DNA from 3 places in the Rahnella sp. BIGb0236 genome. Region 1 is predicted to be linked to each of the others. Evidence: predicted binding sites of a transcription regulator. Region 1 holds the regulator's gene; each other region holds the start of a gene.
What was found. The regulator LexA, encoded in region 1, represses DNA repair genes until DNA is damaged. The targets are predictions, from matches to a motif close to TNCTGTATGTACATACAGNA.
Positions count from the first base shown of each region.

Region 1 (5,470 bases):
CTCCTGAATTTTACCGACCAACTGATCACGTTTACCTTCAACCACTGTCAGGTCGTCATCCGTCAGCTTGCCCCATTGTTCTTTCACTTTCCCTTTGAACTGTTTCCAGTTACCGTCGGCTTGGTCCTTATTCATAAAATATCTCCTGTTACCTTGGGTTTCGTGAACTGCATTTCTCGCTTGCAGTTCGTCCTTAACACTTTAAAGGTTAGTAGAGAATCCCGATTAATCCTCCCGAAACAGGGATAAAAAGCGTTATTAGGATTAATCCAAAGCAGAAAATAACGACACGTCGGGGTTTATGCCTTTGAAAAATGCGGAAAAATCACCCCGTTCAGGACGTAAACCAGGTGTCATGCCGCCAGTAACGACGCCATATCCAGCCCAGCGACAGCCCCCGCAGCCCCAGAAACACCATCAGTGCCAGCCACAGGGCATGGTTACCCAGCAGCGGTAAGGTGAACAGTGTCAGACCGTATCCCAGCGCCGCCACCAGCATGCTGTTACGCATATCCCGCCCGCGCGTTGCGCCTATGAACATACCATCCAGCAAATAGCACCAGACGGCCACCAGAGGCAGGATGATCTGCCAGCCGAGATAATGGTCAGCCAGCTCACGCAGCTCAGGTAAGGACGTCAGCGCGTTAATGATCGCGTCACCCGCCAGGGCATAAACCAGCGCGAAAAACAGGGCGACCAGCCCGGCCTGACGACACGCGGCGTGCCAGACATCCAGCAGTTTTTCGCGGTTACGGGCACCGAACGCCTCACCGGAATGCGCTTCAATGGCGTAGGCAAAACCATCCAGCGCAAAAGCGGTAAACGTCAGCAGATTCATCAGCACCGCGTTCACCGCCACGACGTGACTGCCCAGCCGCGCGCCCAGAATAGTCAGTGAGGCAAAGCAAAGCTGGAGCAGCAATGACCGCAGCATGATGTCGCGGTTAAGCCCCAGCAGACGACGCAGGTTACCGCGCCATGCAGAGGTGATTTCTTCACCGGTAATACCGCGTTGTTTCATCACCCGCCAGACAAAATACAATCCGATCAGCAGGGTGAAATACTCCGAACTGGCGGTCGCCATGGCGGCACCACGCACGTTCCAGCCCAGCCCGATCACCAGCCACAGATCCAGAATGATATTAAGCAGATTCCCGGCAATCAGCAGGATCACGGGCCCGCGCACATACTGAATCCCCAGCAGCCAGCCGAGGATCACCAGATTGGCCAGCGATGCCGGCGCACTGAACCAGCGGATTTCAATAAACAACCTCGCCTGTTCCAGTACCGGCTGGCTACCGCCGACAATGTGAAATGCCAGTTCCATCAGCGGATGGCGGAATAACACAATGATGGCACCGGCCAGCACGGCCAGAAGAAAAGGCTGTACGAAGGCGCGCGCCAGCAGCTGATTGTCTTTCGCGCCGAGCGCCTGCGCGGTCATGCCGGTGGTGCTCATGCGCAGAAACAACAGCAGCATAAAGAGGAAAGTGGTGATCATAGAACCGACAGCCACACCGCCGAGATAATCCGGGCTGTCGAGATGGCCGATCACTGCGGTATCCACCAGCCCGAGCAACGGCACCGTGATATTGGAAAAAATCATCGGCAACGCCAGCATCCACAGTGCTTTATCGGCAGGACTTAGAAAGGTGTTTTGGAATTTTTGTCGCAGGGAATGATGTTGCATAGAGAATCTCATGCCGGAGGTTCAGGTTATGCCTGTAAATGACATCGCCCCGAAAGGGGCGACGATGAGAGAAAATGCTTTCTCTTTGAATTCAAATGAATGCCGGAGGCGGCCGCCATCCCTATTCAACTATATTCGATACTATCGAGACCAGACGCTAAATCGAAGCATCTGGCTCACGAATTTGAGCGAGTAATTCGAGTTATATCAAGGCGGCAACTGAGCGAACACCGGGAGCATACACCAGTATGTGACCGGGGGTCGCGAAGGCAGCCAACGAAGAGATAGCTCGAAGTACGAAGATCAAATCCAGTTGCCATTGCGGATGACGCCTACGGCTAACCCTTCTATGCTGAAATTCTGCTCGCGCAAATCCACCACAATCGGCTGGAACTCGCTATTTTCAGGCAATAACTGCACCACGCTGCCCTGTTTTTTCAGGCGTTTCACGGTGACTTCGTCATCAATGCGGGCCACAACGACCTGACCGTTACGCACATCCTGCGTTTTATGCACGGCCAGTAAATCACCGTCGAGGATACCGATATCACGCATCGACATACCGCTGACGCGCAGCAGGAAATCGGCGCTCGGCTTAAACATCGCCGGATCGACCTGATAATGGCCTTCAATATGTTGCTGAGCCAGAAGCGGTTCACCGGCAGCCACACGGCCGATCAGCGGTAAACCTTCTTCTTCTTCCATCAGCAGGCGGATGCCACGTGACGCACCGGAGACAATCTCGATAACGCCCTTACGTGCCAGCGCTTTCAGATGCTCTTCCGCCGCATTGGGAGAACGAAACCCCAGACGTGACGCAATCTCTGCGCGGGTGGGTGGCATACCGGTGGTGGAGATATGATCGCGAATAAGGTCATAGACCTCTTGTTGTCTGGTCGTTAAAGCTTTCATTCCGCCCCCTGGTTGTTTATACAGTCTTGCTGTGAGTATATACAGCTAAACGGCCAATGAAAACCTAAGATTGAATAAAAACAGGGCATAACGGTGATTCCTGGAATGCAGATTCCAAATCAGAACCATCGCGGCCAAAAGATGCTGACCCAGACAAAAATCGCCAATATGATGGTCAGCAGTACGGCAGCGGAGCCGATATCTTTGGCGCGGCCTGACAGTACGTGAAATTCAGGGCCGATGCGGTCAATCGCACATTCCACCGCGCTGTTGAGCAGTTCGGTGACGCACACCAACACCACTGAGCCAATCAGCAGAATGCGTTCTATGCTGCTGACATCGCACCAGAATGATAATAAAATTAACGGGATAGCCACACTGGCTTCCTGGCGAAAAGCCGCTTCGTTTTGCCATGCGGCTTTCAATCCTTTCCAGGAATAGCCAGCCGCTTTATAAATTCGGGTAAATCCAGTGACTTGATTCGCCATTTGGGGTACTGATCCTTGAAGGGTTGTCCTTAAAAGTGTGCCGTATTTTAGCTTTTATATGACCACAGATCTCCACGGATCTTTCTGGTATCCTTGCGGCGAAATGGCTAACAAGAGGCTTCACGTTTTTATGTCAGGTTGGCGTAGACTTTATTACACATTATTGAATTTACCACTCTCATTGCTGGTAAAGAGCAAGGTCATACCTTCAGATCCCGTTACCGAGTTGCATTTAGACCCGACGCGGCCAATTCTGTACGTATTGCCTTATAACTCCAAAGCCGATTTGCTGACGTTGCGTGCGCAATGTCTGGCGCAGAATCTGCCCGATCCCCTGATCCCGTTAGAAATCGACGGAACCCTGCTGCCAAGCCACGTTTTCATTGCCGAAGGGCCGCGTGTCTTCTCGTATTACACGCCAAAGCAGGAATCGGTAAAACTGTTCCACGATTATCTGGACTTACACCGCAATAATCCGGAGTTAGACATTCAGATGTTGCCGGTGTCGGTGATGTTTGGCCGTGCGCCGGGTCGTGAAGGACAGGACGATACGCCACATTTGCGCGTGCTGAACGGCATTCAGAAATTCTTCGCCGTGTTGTGGCTGGGACGCGACAGTTTTGTCCGTTTCTCCAATACCGTTTCCCTGCGCTATATGGCGACAGAGCACGGTACAGATAAAACCATCGCGCAGAAACTGGCCCGCGTAGCGCGGATGCATTTCTCCCGCCAGCGTCTGGCCGCCGTTGGCCCGCGTCTTCCGGCTCGTCAGGATTTATTCAATAAATTACTGGCCTCCAAAGCGATTGAAAAAGCCATTGAAGACGAGGCGCGCAGCAAGAAGATTTCCCATGAAAAAGCCCAGCAAAACGCCATCGCCCTGATGGAAGAGATTGCCGCCGACTTCTCGTATGAAGCCGTGCGCCTGTCTGATCGTGTGCTGAGCTGGACGTGGAACCGTCTGTACAAAGGCATCAATGTTAATAATGCCGAACGTGTACGCCAGCTCGCGCTGGACGGTCAGGAAATCGTCTATGTGCCCTGCCACCGCAGCCACATGGACTATCTGCTGCTCTCTTACGTGCTCTATCATCAGGGGCTGGTGCCGCCGCATATCGCCGCCGGTATCAACCTGAACTTCTGGCCAGCCGGTCCGATTTTCCGCCGTCTGGGCGCGTTCTTCATCCGCCGTACCTTCAAAGGCAACAAGCTGTATTCGACGGTTTTCCGTGAATATCTGGGCGAACTGTTTAGCCGTGGTTATTCGGTGGAATACTTTGTCGAAGGCGGTCGTTCACGCACCGGACGTCTGCTGGAACCGAAAACCGGTACGCTGGCAATGACCATTCAGGCCATGCTGCGCGGCGGTTCACGTCCGATTACGCTGGTGCCGATTTACATCGGTTATGAGCATGTGATGGAAGTGGGCACCTACGCCAAAGAATTGCGCGGTGCGACCAAAGAGAAAGAAAGTCTGACGCAGATGCTTAACGGCCTGCGCAAGCTGCGCAACCTTGGTCAGGGTTATGTGAACTTTGGTGAGCCGCTGCATCTGACCACTTACCTGAACCAGAACGTGCCGACCTGGCGTGAAGCCATCGATCCGATCGAAGCACAACGTCCGAGCTGGCTGACGCCAACGGTGCAGGATCTGGCAGAACAGATCATGGTGCGCATCAACAATTCGGCGGCAGCCAATGCCATGAACTTGTGTTGTACCGCGCTGCTGGCTTCCCGTCAGCGTTCACTGACCCGCGAACAACTGACCGAGCAAATCGACTGCTATCTGCAATTGCTGCGTAATGTGCCTTACAACGCGGATTCGACGGTGCCCGATCTGACTGCCGATCAGTTGCTCGATCATGCGCTGAACATGAACAAGTTCCAGGTTGAGAAAGACAACATCGGCGACATCATCGTTCTGCCTCGTGAACAGGCCGTGCTGATGACGTACTACCGCAACAACATCCATCATATGCTGGTGTTGCCGTCGCTGATTTCCAGCATTGTGATGCATCATCGTCAGGTCAGCCGCGCGGAATTACTGCGTCAGGTAGAACTGATTTATCCGATGCTGAAAGCCGAACTGTTTATGCATTTCGACACGTCTGAACTGCCACAGGTGTTGGATGTTCTGACGCTGGAACTGGCGCGTCAGCAAATCATTCATCTTGAAGATGATGAGCTGACACTCAATCCGGCGCGTATCCGCACGTTGCAGCTGCTGGCTGCCGGCGTACGTGAAACGCTGCAACGCTACGCGATCACTTTCTCCCTGCTCACCAATAATCCAAGCATCAACCGTGGTGCGCTGGAAAAAGAGAGCCGGATTATGGCGCAGCGTTTATCCGTGCTGCACGGTATTAATGCCCCTGAGTTC
Region 1 covers NZ_SOAO01000010.1:156,734-162,203, forward strand. The annotation lists gene EDF78_RS18925 (CsbD family protein) at 1-135, opposite strand, end outside; gene dinF (MATE family efflux transporter DinF) at 335-1,690, opposite strand; gene lexA (transcriptional repressor LexA) at 1,994-2,602, opposite strand; gene EDF78_RS18940 (diacylglycerol kinase) at 2,722-3,090, opposite strand; gene plsB (glycerol-3-phosphate 1-O-acyltransferase PlsB) at 3,221-5,470, shown strand, end outside.

Region 2 (5,470 bases), on a different contig from region 1:
GTGATGGACTGGATCGCGAATGATATGAATCCGGCGCTGGAAAATCGCCTCAAACAAACCATACGGGCCCGCCGTAAACGACACTTCAATGCTGAGCATCAGCACACCCGTAAGAAATCCATCGATTTAGAGTTTCTGGTGTGGCAGCGTTTAGCCGGTCTGGCGCAAAGGCGTGGGGCAACATTGTCTGACACAATCATTCAGTTGCTTGAGGATGCTGAGCGTAAAGAAAAATACGCTAATCAGATGTCTTCATTAAAAGAGGATCTGCAGCAAATCCTTGGCAAGAAAGATCTCGGGTAATTTCGTTACCGATCCGCAGAGAATACCGCTTTGTTCTGTTATTGCAGCCATAAAAAAACCCCGCCGAGGCGGGGTTTTTGATATCTGTAGCAAAAGCTAAAGTCTGTTATTAAGCCTGTGGCTGAGTAACAGTATCTTTGTAGCCTTTAACTTCGATTTCTACACGACGGTCTGGTGCCAGGCAGTCGATCAGAGCAGCACGGCCTTTAACGGAGTCACAGGTAGAACCGGTAACTGGGTTAGATTTACCCTGGCCTTGTGCAGAGATCTTGTTAGCAGGGATACCTTTAGATACCAGGTAATCTACTACGCTCTGAGCACGTTGCTCAGACAGTTTCTGGTTGTATTGTTCTGAACCGATACGGTCGGTGTAACCCAGAACGATAACAGAACCGTCTTTAGGATCGATTGAGCTCAACTGGCTGTACAGCTGATCCAGAGCCTGTTGGCCTTCTGGTTTCAGAGTCGCTTTGTTGAAGTTGAAGAGAACGTCAGATTTCAGAGTGAATTTCTTAGTTTCTACAACTGGAGCTGGAGCTGGTGCTGGAGCAACAACTGGTGCAGCTGCTTCATCTTGACCGAAACGGTAAGAAACACCCACAGACAGCATTGCGTTATCAGGACGTGCACCAACGGTAGCTGCGTCACCAATGTTGTTAACCCACTGGTAGTCCAGACGGGTAGCCCAGTTTTTGGTCACTGCGTATTCAACACCAACGGCTGCCAGTGGAGAAACACCGGTGTCGTGGTCGCTGATGCGGCCATCTGCGCCATTGTTGAAGTTACCTTTAGAATCTGCACGCCAAACCATACCACCCAGACGGGTGTACAGGTCCAGATCGTCAGTCAGTGGGTAGCTCAGTTTAGCAGCCAGCTGAACGCCTTGTGCTTTGAACGCGCCGTTGTTTACGCTGCCTTTAGAAGGCATACGGCCAAGCCAGTCATATCCCATTTCAAAGCCCAGGTATTGGTTCGCTTGGTAACCCAAGAACGCACCTGCACCCAGTTGGCTTTCGTGGGTAGGGCCGTTGCCGATACCTTCGTAAGCATTTGCGAAACCAGTGTCATGGTATTGGGACCAGCCCAATTTACCACCGGTATACCAGGTGTTATCTTTAGGGGCGGCTTGCGCTACGGTAGCGAAACCTGCCAGTGCCACTGCTAATGCGATAGCTGTCTTTTTCATTTTGCGCCTCGTTATCATCCAAATAGGCAATTGAGCTTTAAGCTTTTTAAGCCCTTGGTTAAAATCCTTACGCCAAGATTATTGCTTCATTTCAGAACTTGCCACTTTACGTTGGCATTATTGAGCAACCTTGGCGTTGTAAAGTCTACAACGTGGCGCGAAACTTACAAGCTTGATGTGTTAACACCGTGGAAAAAAAGGGAAAAACGTACACATTTCTTAACGGCTTTGACTATTTACTGACAAAATCTGGCGTCAAACTACATTCCGAATACCCGTTTTTACTGGGCTGGCGACCTTTGACAGCACAAATCACTAACTTCCCCATTATTTTCATAGGAAAGTTCCTATTTTGAACTAATGGTATACAGAAGAGTGAATTTTTACTGTTGAGTGATGTCCACCTGCTGAATTCTGATCGTTTGTTGGCTTCATGATGAAGCCATAAGCGCCCCCCTGACGTGCTGCAATTTGCAGTCTTTCACGTTCCGCATCATTCAAATCGGGTAGCCATCCGAGCACCACGCTGTAGTTTCCTGTCTGCAATGCTTTCTCCATCGCATCCACCGTCGACATCGCGGTGATCTGATTCACCTGAACCATTTTATCGACCGGCAATCCAGATTCTGATAACCAATGACGGCTGAGCTTTTGCTGAGGCGTGAGCCATAACAGCCAGCGGGACTGCATACCCAGATGTTGGAGCAAAGGCAGGAGTAACTGCGCAAAGGCGGGTTGGCTCGCACTATAGACGAACTCAGTGATCAGACCATTATTCAAGGATGCAGACGTATTTACCTGTGCGCGATTAACCGGCAAAGCAAGCTGACTAAAATGATGATTTGTATGATGTTGAGTTCGCATAGTGATGTACCCCAGTGAGTTACTGTATGAATGTACAGTACTCTGGCGATGAGCAAAGATCAACCCAATTTTTTCCAAGACGTCTCGCAAATTTTGAAGGCAACGGACTGCAACTGCATTTTGTGTTTGTTGCGCTTCGCGACATTGCGTATTTTGCATTTAGCTGTTCTGGTAACTCAAATTGGTCGTCAGGAATTAATGTGAAAAGGATAACGCAATGATAAACAAATCAAAAAAAAGAGTACGTGAGTGCCTGGCCCTGTTTGCCCCATTGGGCAACATTCGTTCCCGCACCCAATTTGGCGGTTTCAGTCTGTCCGCCGACCGTGTCATGTTTGCCCTGGTATCTGACGGAGAACTATATCTCCGTGCCGATAAAGAAACGGAAGTCCATTTTCGCCGTAAAAAGATGGAGAGACTGATTTACCGCAAGCGCGGCATGGACGTTCAGTTACGCTATTTTAAAGTGAGTCCGGCCCAATGGAGCGATCCTGAAGCGTTATGTAAGCTGGGCAGGCTGGCGTTACAGGGGATGCAACGCGACATCGCCGTGAGAAAAAACAATGAAGCGGGGAGGTTGAAGGATTTACCGAATCTCACACTGGCGCTTGAGAGAATGCTCTGGCAGGCGGGAATTGAGAACTCCGGAGATCTTCGTCTTCACGGTGCCTGCCAGACTTATTTGAAATTGTGCGCAATAAAAAAAAAGAACTTGGGCATTAATCTACTGATGGCACTGGAGGGGGCGATTCTGGGCTTTCACGAGGCCGCTTTGCCGATGGCTTCCAGAGAATCATTAACTCACTGGTTTAACCATCAGCAAGAGCAGCAATCGACGATCCTCCACTAAGGAGCGTCACACACGCCTGCCGTCAGAGGGCGCTCTGTGCAGGCAGGATTTTAGTATTGAGACTGGTGAGTTCAGGTAAATGGGCCACCAGTAAGCCAATTTGCTGAAGGACAAGTTGCTCTTTACTGTCACTGTCCGTCGTCCGCATCTGGATGCGGGCAGTGAGTTGCTCCAGCGCGTGATGGATGCGCTCAGCCTCTGAAGGAAGATGGTGTAACGCGCCATCCACACAGCAGGCTGCGTCATCAAGCAATTGCAGCGTTTCAGCGTCATTAAGCTTTTCACGATGCGCACCCAGCGCAGAAATGTAACTCAGCATGGTGTGATTCAGGCACAGCAGCCGGAATGCGGCTTCAAGCGTTGCCGGATCATTATTCTTCTCAGAACTCATATTCGAAACGACGGAGGCCAGTTCAGCATCACAGTTATGCGCATCGCGCCGGGCGAGCCGGTAATCAAGGCTGTTATCTTTGCCCTGATGGTACTGCACCAGAATGGCATCGAGATAACGGCAGTTCGCATCAAAGGTTTTGCTGACCACCTTATCTATCTGGCGGAATTTCCAGTCAGGCCAGATATAGGTCACCGCAGCCCAGGCAATACCACAGCCAATCAGGGTATCGATGACACGAGGTATAGCGACTTCAAACCCTTCACCCAGCAAATTGAAACACAGCAAAACGAGCAGGGTAATGAACATGGTTGCCTGCGCGTACTGCACGGTGCGGAAGGCAAAGAACAATAATCCGCTGATAACGATCAGGATCATTTGTCCGTCAACGGAAGGCACGAAATACAAGATAGGAATGCCCAGCGCAATACCGGCCAGCGTCCCGATTATCCTCAGCGCCAGTCTGCGGCGGGTCGCGCTGTAGTTTGGCTGGCAGACAAAAAGACTGGTGAGCAAAATCCAGTAGCCATGATTTAAGCCACTGACCTGAATAAATACATAGCCGATAAACAGCACCACTGACATGCGCACCGCATGGCGAAAAAGCACAGACTGAGGGGTGAAATGGCGGGATATGCGCAGCCAGATGTCATCCAGACCGGTCAGACGATCCTCGGCAAACGGGCTTTTCCCCGTCTGGTTTTCCGGCAGTGACTGCTCAGATTCAATGTTTGCCAGCTGGGCATCAATCGCATGCAGATTGCGCAAAAGATGCCGCAAGGCCTGCAACATTTCCCGATGTTCATTCTGAGATTCCAGCCGTTTCAGCGCTTCTTCAAGGCGAGAAAATGCCCGTTCAAACTGGCTGTTATGGGTGTAGGGCTGGCGGTAGAGAATGCATTGCGACAGCTGTAAGCAGGCGCGGGCCTGCATGCTCATCAGGCGTTGAAAGCGGAACAGAATATCGCTGTGATGGAATTGTTCGCTCAGTTTAAGGTATTTCACGTGCGATGAACTGGCGCGCTCATGAATGTCCTGCACCACAAAATAATAATGCAGTGTCCGGCGGGTGCCTTTCTGACCCCGGTCGCCTTTGAGCCGGGTTTGCAGCGTATTTTTCGTCTGATTTAGCGTAGAAACCAGCTGACCGTTAGCCATCGCCAGATCAACCAGTTGCTGATTATTGTCTTCCTGGTCGGGATCAAACAACGTGGCCTTGGCTTCCAGATACGCCGCCAGCTGAGTGAAACAGCGGGAGATCTGATCCTGCAACGGTCTTATCGGGAAAATAATATGGCCCGCCAGCGTCAGCAGGTTATACCAGATCGCACCGGCCAGCAGGATCAGCGGCTGCTGATACCAGATGTGATACATGCTGGTGCCCAGCATCGTATAAATGGCGATCAGTAACGCGCCGAACGCAATCGTGGCGTAACGCTGACCGAGCGCGCCGAGCAGGATGAATCCGCAGGTCGAAATCATCAACCCCGGCGCAAATAACCACGGGTAGGGGAACAGCAATTCTATTGACGCAGAGGCAATGAAAAAGCACACCAGGGTAATCACCAGATTACGCAGGCGGCCGGTGAGCCGATCATCGAGATCGGCCAGTGCGGCCGCCACGACACCGAGTGTCAGCGGAATGGTCAGCGTAATCTGGCCCAGCCACCAGGGCACGGCAGCGGCCCCTGTCAGGGCAATGAAAATCCTGATGTGATAAAGAACATTGCTGTTATAGGCATAACGCCTTAAACCCGGTGCAATAGAAAGCACGGAAAAACCCCACGTTAAAATTCAAAAATGATGAAAAATCGCGATCAGCGAATGCGTCCGTTTTTTATCTGACGGCTTGCATTGGCTTCACGAACTTGTTTTG
Region 2 covers NZ_SOAO01000013.1:29,616-35,085, reverse strand. The annotation lists gene matP (macrodomain Ter protein MatP) at 1-303, shown strand, start outside; gene ompA (porin OmpA) at 413-1,489, opposite strand; gene sulA (SOS-induced cell division inhibitor SulA) at 1,847-2,353, opposite strand; gene EDF78_RS20775 (TfoX/Sxy family DNA transformation protein) at 2,571-3,203, shown strand; gene yccS (YccS family putative transporter) at 3,226-5,367, opposite strand; gene EDF78_RS20765 (YccF domain-containing protein) at 5,412-5,470, opposite strand, start outside.
Region 2: sulA (SOS-induced cell division inhibitor SulA) is a predicted target of LexA. The motif match lies at 2,374-2,393, and genes of this name have one in related genera.

Region 3 (5,470 bases), on a different contig from region 1:
CGATGCCCTGCGCGTCCTGCCATTTGCGGGTCTGCAACTGACCTTCGATGTAGACTTTTGCGCCCTTGGTCAGGTATTCACCGGCTATCTCAGCAAGCTTTCCGAACACGACCACACGGTGCCACTCGGTTCTTTCGCGCTGCTCGCCGGTGGCTTTGTCACGCCAGTTTTCGGACGTGGCCAGCGTCAGACTGGCGACCGCGCCGCCGTTTGGCATGTAACGGATTTCCGGTGCCTGACCTAAATTACCCACGATGATGACTTTGTTAATTCCACGTTCTGCCATGATGACTCTCCTTATCTTTCAGGGCTTTTAGCCCATATCTTCGGTAAGATTCGCTTTGTCGCGACCTTGACGTTTTGTGGTATCCGGCTGGATTTCTGGCTGGGTGTTACCACATCTCCAGTTGAGTTCCTCCGCCGCAAGGGCGTAAAAAAACACCGACGAGGGCGAACGTCCGGGGCGAACACGAAAGTTTTCGGAGGTACGCGGAAAAGTTTTGGGGGCGTTTATTTACCCTGGACGGACGACAGCGGCTGTGTTTTGGTCAGCCCCGGCGAGAGGGGCTTAACTGGAGAGACGGCACCATAGATGGACGTAGCGGATACCACCGCAACGACGACGAGCGGCAGCGAATCGCCGTTGCCCGACAGCGGCCTGCTGCTTTACCGCAGGCCAGTGAAGCGGCGCGGCCGTTGGCCGCTGTAAGCGTGGTTTTGCGTCAGGATGGAAGCCCGAAGGGCAGAGACAGGCAGCCTGACTCTGTTCACGACAGCCGTGCCGAAGGTGACGCCCTGCCCCTGATTTTCCGAAACTGCAATTTACTTATATATGTATATGAATGAAACTCTGTTCAAAAAGAACCAACCTCAGCAATGCCTATCGCGCCGTTTACTGTTATTCACTAAGAATCCTCATGCATTATTTGAACGCATTTTATTCTCTCAGCAAAACACCACAGAGAACTTAAAAAATGTTAAATAGTAAATATGAAGTGTGAATTATAAATTATGAAGTGCTACGTAATACAGAAAGCTATACTTTTAATCATAAATAATAATTATGAAATAGTAAGTATTATCATTCATTAACACGTTTACCATGGTCATGAGCTCTACCTCACGCGCACGCCCAAGTCCCCCGTCATAGAATCAACCCGACACCACGCATTAATCACATGCATGAATTATGAATTGTGAATTCATAAATAACACTTTTGAACTTTTAATACCTCTCTATCAGCATGATTGCATAGACACTCGACTTCGCAATGTCTCCCATGCTGTTCTCTATGGATAAGTATCCTTTCAAGCTAATGGTAAATGTCACTTAGGAGTTAGGAGTTAGGAGTTAGGAGTTAGGAAGTATGATGTAATAATTCATATTGCATAGGTATGAATTGTGGATAGTGTATAAACAATAAAAAATTGGTGAAGTAACAACTAATACTTCACACTTATGTGTTGTGACATACGCCCTGAGTAAATCATACAAAGACGGGCATGCCTTCAACGTTTTTCGGAGAAGTGCAGTAATCGATAGGATGTTTCACTTATGAAGTGTGAGATATGAGGTATGAGGTATGAGGTATGAAACATCATTTATTCAGTAATGTAGTTTGTTATGCCTTAACTTAAAAATCACATCTCACATTTCATACTTGGTATTTCACAAATAATCTAAGCCATAGGAGGACAGTGTTAAGTGTGATTTATTACTTGATATTTATTACCTAATAATGATTAAACCCACTCAGAAATGAATCCGATACCTTGGATTTAGAGCGTTCTTGAAACGTTGGGCTCAATGGGAGACGTTGGAAAGGAGAGAAGGCAGTAAGGAACACGGTGGCTAAGGAAATGTTTGAGATTGGTGAAAACGGCATTGGTAGCCGCTTGGTTACCAATGCTGCTTGGTATCAAACCTTTTTAAGGTAAGTATCCAGGGCATCACGAATGATTGCACTTACGCTTTTCGGGCTAATACCATTACGCTTATTATGCAGGGCAAGATCTTCAATCTCTCGCAGCGTGTTCTGAGGTAAAGAGATAGTTGTCCTAGTCAGAATTTCCTGAGCAGGTTCAGCAACAACTTTTTCGTCACCATAAGGTCGGTCGGCCAGTCTGTTAGCAAGAGCATCAGCTTCAGCTTCTGTTACGACTCGGCGATTTGAAAATGGGGGTTTCTTTAAGGCCATTAAAATACCTCATTCAGCAATGCCAGAACTTCTGCCTTGGCTTTTTCGTTAGATGTCTCGAGTACTGATTTACCTTCTGACATAACATCACGGTAAACCTTTCGGTAACATGCTGTGGCGGTCAAAGGAATGAGCCCTTCAAACTCACGCACATACTCCAGAAACTCATGTCGTTCGTTACCCTGCAACAGCGGGTTAGTCGTCGCCATACTTTGATAGCAGTAGGCCTTAAGCTCAGGATTCAAATCGCGCATACTTTCAAGCTGCTGCTGCAGTTCAACCATAGTATCCAGGTCTAACTGTGAACACTGGTGGGGCGCGATAATCTGATGGGCAACGGTACCCCCCGTGATCAACTCCCGGCTGTTGCGTCCCGCGACGTCCACGATGACATGAGCAAACTTTTCATCCAGGCTTCTCAGCGTTTGGGAAATGTTGTCTCGTTTTTCAATCAGGGTAATGGATGGAGTGATACCTGAGGCTTCGCGCTCTGCATACCATCTGGAAGCGGAACGCTGAACATCAGCATCGACAAGACAAACGTCCTCTCCACGAAGAGCCAGACCAACTGCCAGATTGATGGCCGTTGTTGTTTTGGCAGCACCGCCTTTATTGCATCCAATAATCGTGATCATTTGTCACCTGTGATATCGAAAGTAGCATTTCCTAAATGATAACTCATAAAATATATATGTGAAGTATTATCGAGTAATTATTATGTATGAAGTAATACTTATTCATATAGCTTGCTTCTTCAATAAACAATAGTTACGGCGTAACTTCGCAACCGAGAAAAATTAAGACTTTATAAACATGCAGTTAACTATAAACCAATTGCCGACCTAAGCCCTGACCGCATACTGTGGGCTTATAGAAAATTAAGTCGAACCGCGAGATTCTAACCTGAACATTGCCGGCAGAGAGTACTTCCCAGCATCAAGTTCTACATTTCATCAACAAGATCCCTCCGTATGCATGCGTAAGAAATACCTCTTCCATTTAATCCCCCATGACTCCATCAGTAAGAAATAGCTCCGTCATATTCCAGAAATATTTAAACTAAGCCAGAAGATGCGTTGGGAACTGGACGAGTAGGGGGCAAAATTTTTGTTTCCTTGCTGATCAGGAGCCTAAGACTTTTCTAGGCATAAGCTCTTCACAAGCTAGAGAACCCATGATTATACTGTATGCATAAACAGTATTTAGTGAGTATCAATCATGAATGTCTTTTACCCAACACCTGAGCCTTTGAAGCTGCTGACCCCTTTCTTTCAAGATAAAGTTCAGGCTGGATTTCCCTCGCCGGCTCAGGATTATATTGAGAAGGGCATTGATTTAAACGAGCTCTGTATAAATCATCCGGCCGCTACTTATTTCGTGATGGCCACAGGGATGAGTATGGTTGATGCGGGTATTTACGAAGGTTCGATGCTTGTTGTGGACAGGAGCCTGCAGGCAAAGCACGGCGATATCATCATTGCTTCACTTGCAGGTGAATACACTGTTAAGCGCCTCTGCTTACACCCGGTTGTTCAGCTGGTGCCAATGAATCCGGACTTTCCTCCCATCGTGTTGCATGACGGTGGAGATGAACTGGAAGTGTTTGGCGTGGTGACTTTCAGCATCAACGGATTTCAGTAATGTTCGCCCTGGCTGATGTAAACAGTTTTTATGCGAGCTGTGAAACTGTTTTCAGGCCTGACCTGAAAGGAAGACCTGTCGTGGTTTTAAGCAACAACGATGGTTGCGTAATTGCCCGCAGCGCCGAAGCAAAAAAACTCGGTATCAAGATGGGCGATCCGTTCTTCAAGATGCGGGCGCTTTTCGAGCAGCATAAGATCGTGACATTCAGCAGTAACTACGCGCTCTATGCAGATATGAGCACACGGGTAATGACGGTGTTAGAGGAGATGTCTCCGGCTGTAGAAATATACAGCATTGATGAGGCATTCATGAATTTGCAGGGAGTCAGTAACTGCAAGGATCTGGAGGAGTTCGGAAGGGAAGTGCGAGCCAAAGTTCTCCAGTGGACTGGACTCACTGTAGGTGTCGGCATTGCACCCACCAAAACTTTAGCAAAATTAGCCAATTACAGCGCAAAAAAATGGACAAAGACGGGTGGCGTTGTTGACCTTTCGCTGGTGGCACGTCAACGAAAACTGATGGCACTCGTTGAAGTCGGGGAAGTCTGGGGTGTTGGACGCAGGATTTCGAAAAAGTTAAATGATATGGGGATTAAAACTGCCCTGCAGCTTGCAGATACCCCAACTCCCCTGATCCGCAAGAACTTCAATATTGTGCTTGAACGTACGGTAAGGGAGCTCCGTGGAGAACCGTGTTTAGAACTGGAAGAGTTCGCACCGACCAAACAACAAATCGTTTGCTCAAGGTCATTCGGTGATCGCGTATCAGAATACGATCTGATGCGCGAAGCGATATGTAGTCATGCCGTGAGGGCTGCAGAGAAACTCCGGGGTGAGCATCAATACTGCCGGCATATCTCTGCATTCATCAAAACAAGTCCTTTTGCTGTGAATGAAGTCTATTACGGTAAAACGGCGGGAACCAAGCTTCAGATACCTACTCAGGACAGCAGGGATATCGTGGCTGCGGCAACTAAATGTCTGGATGCAATCTGGCAAGATGGCCATCGCTTTCAGAAATGCGGCGTGATGCTGGGGGATTTTTACAGTCAGGGTGTCGCCCAGTTCGGTCTTTTCGACGAGTACCAGCCGCGATCAAATAGTGAGCAGCTCATGGCGGTTCTCGATGGAATCAATCATAGCGGGAAAGGGCGGGTGTGGTTCGCTGGCCAGGGCATGCAAAAATCCTGGGAAATGAAGCGTCAAATGCTCTCTCCAGCTTATACAACACGCTTCAGTGACCTCATGCGAGTGAAAATTTAAATCAGTGGATCACTTATAGGCACAATCAGTTCGGAACCATTATTTCTTATGCTACCAACTTCCTTAGTCACCGGATGCCATTGAAATGCAAAAGGGGGTTCCGATTGCATCTGCGCTATCTCAAGAGCGCGCTGCGGGGAAGTATCGCTGTCTAACCATTCCAGCGCATCTGAAGGATCTAATACCAATGGCCGGCGGTCATGGATATCCAGTAGCCCTTCGTCGCTCGCAGTTGTGACGATAACAAAGCCATCATCATCCGGGACCTCTAAGGCATCAGGGTGAAAACGACTTATCGCAGCAAAAAATAAGGGAGAATGTGATTTATGGTAGAGGAAGTAAGGTTGTTTAATTTTCGGATCAGCC
Region 3 covers NZ_SOAO01000020.1:4,585-10,054, reverse strand. The annotation lists gene ssb (single-stranded DNA-binding protein) at 1-286, opposite strand, end outside; gene EDF78_RS24250 (ribbon-helix-helix domain-containing protein) at 1,920-2,198, opposite strand; gene EDF78_RS24245 (AAA family ATPase) at 2,198-2,833, opposite strand; gene umuD (translesion error-prone DNA polymerase V autoproteolytic subunit) at 3,417-3,839, shown strand; gene EDF78_RS24235 (Y-family DNA polymerase) at 3,839-5,104, shown strand; gene EDF78_RS24230 (SOS response-associated peptidase family protein) at 5,101-5,470, opposite strand, start outside.
Region 3: umuD (translesion error-prone DNA polymerase V autoproteolytic subunit) is a predicted target of LexA. The motif match lies at 3,380-3,399, and genes of this name have one in related genera.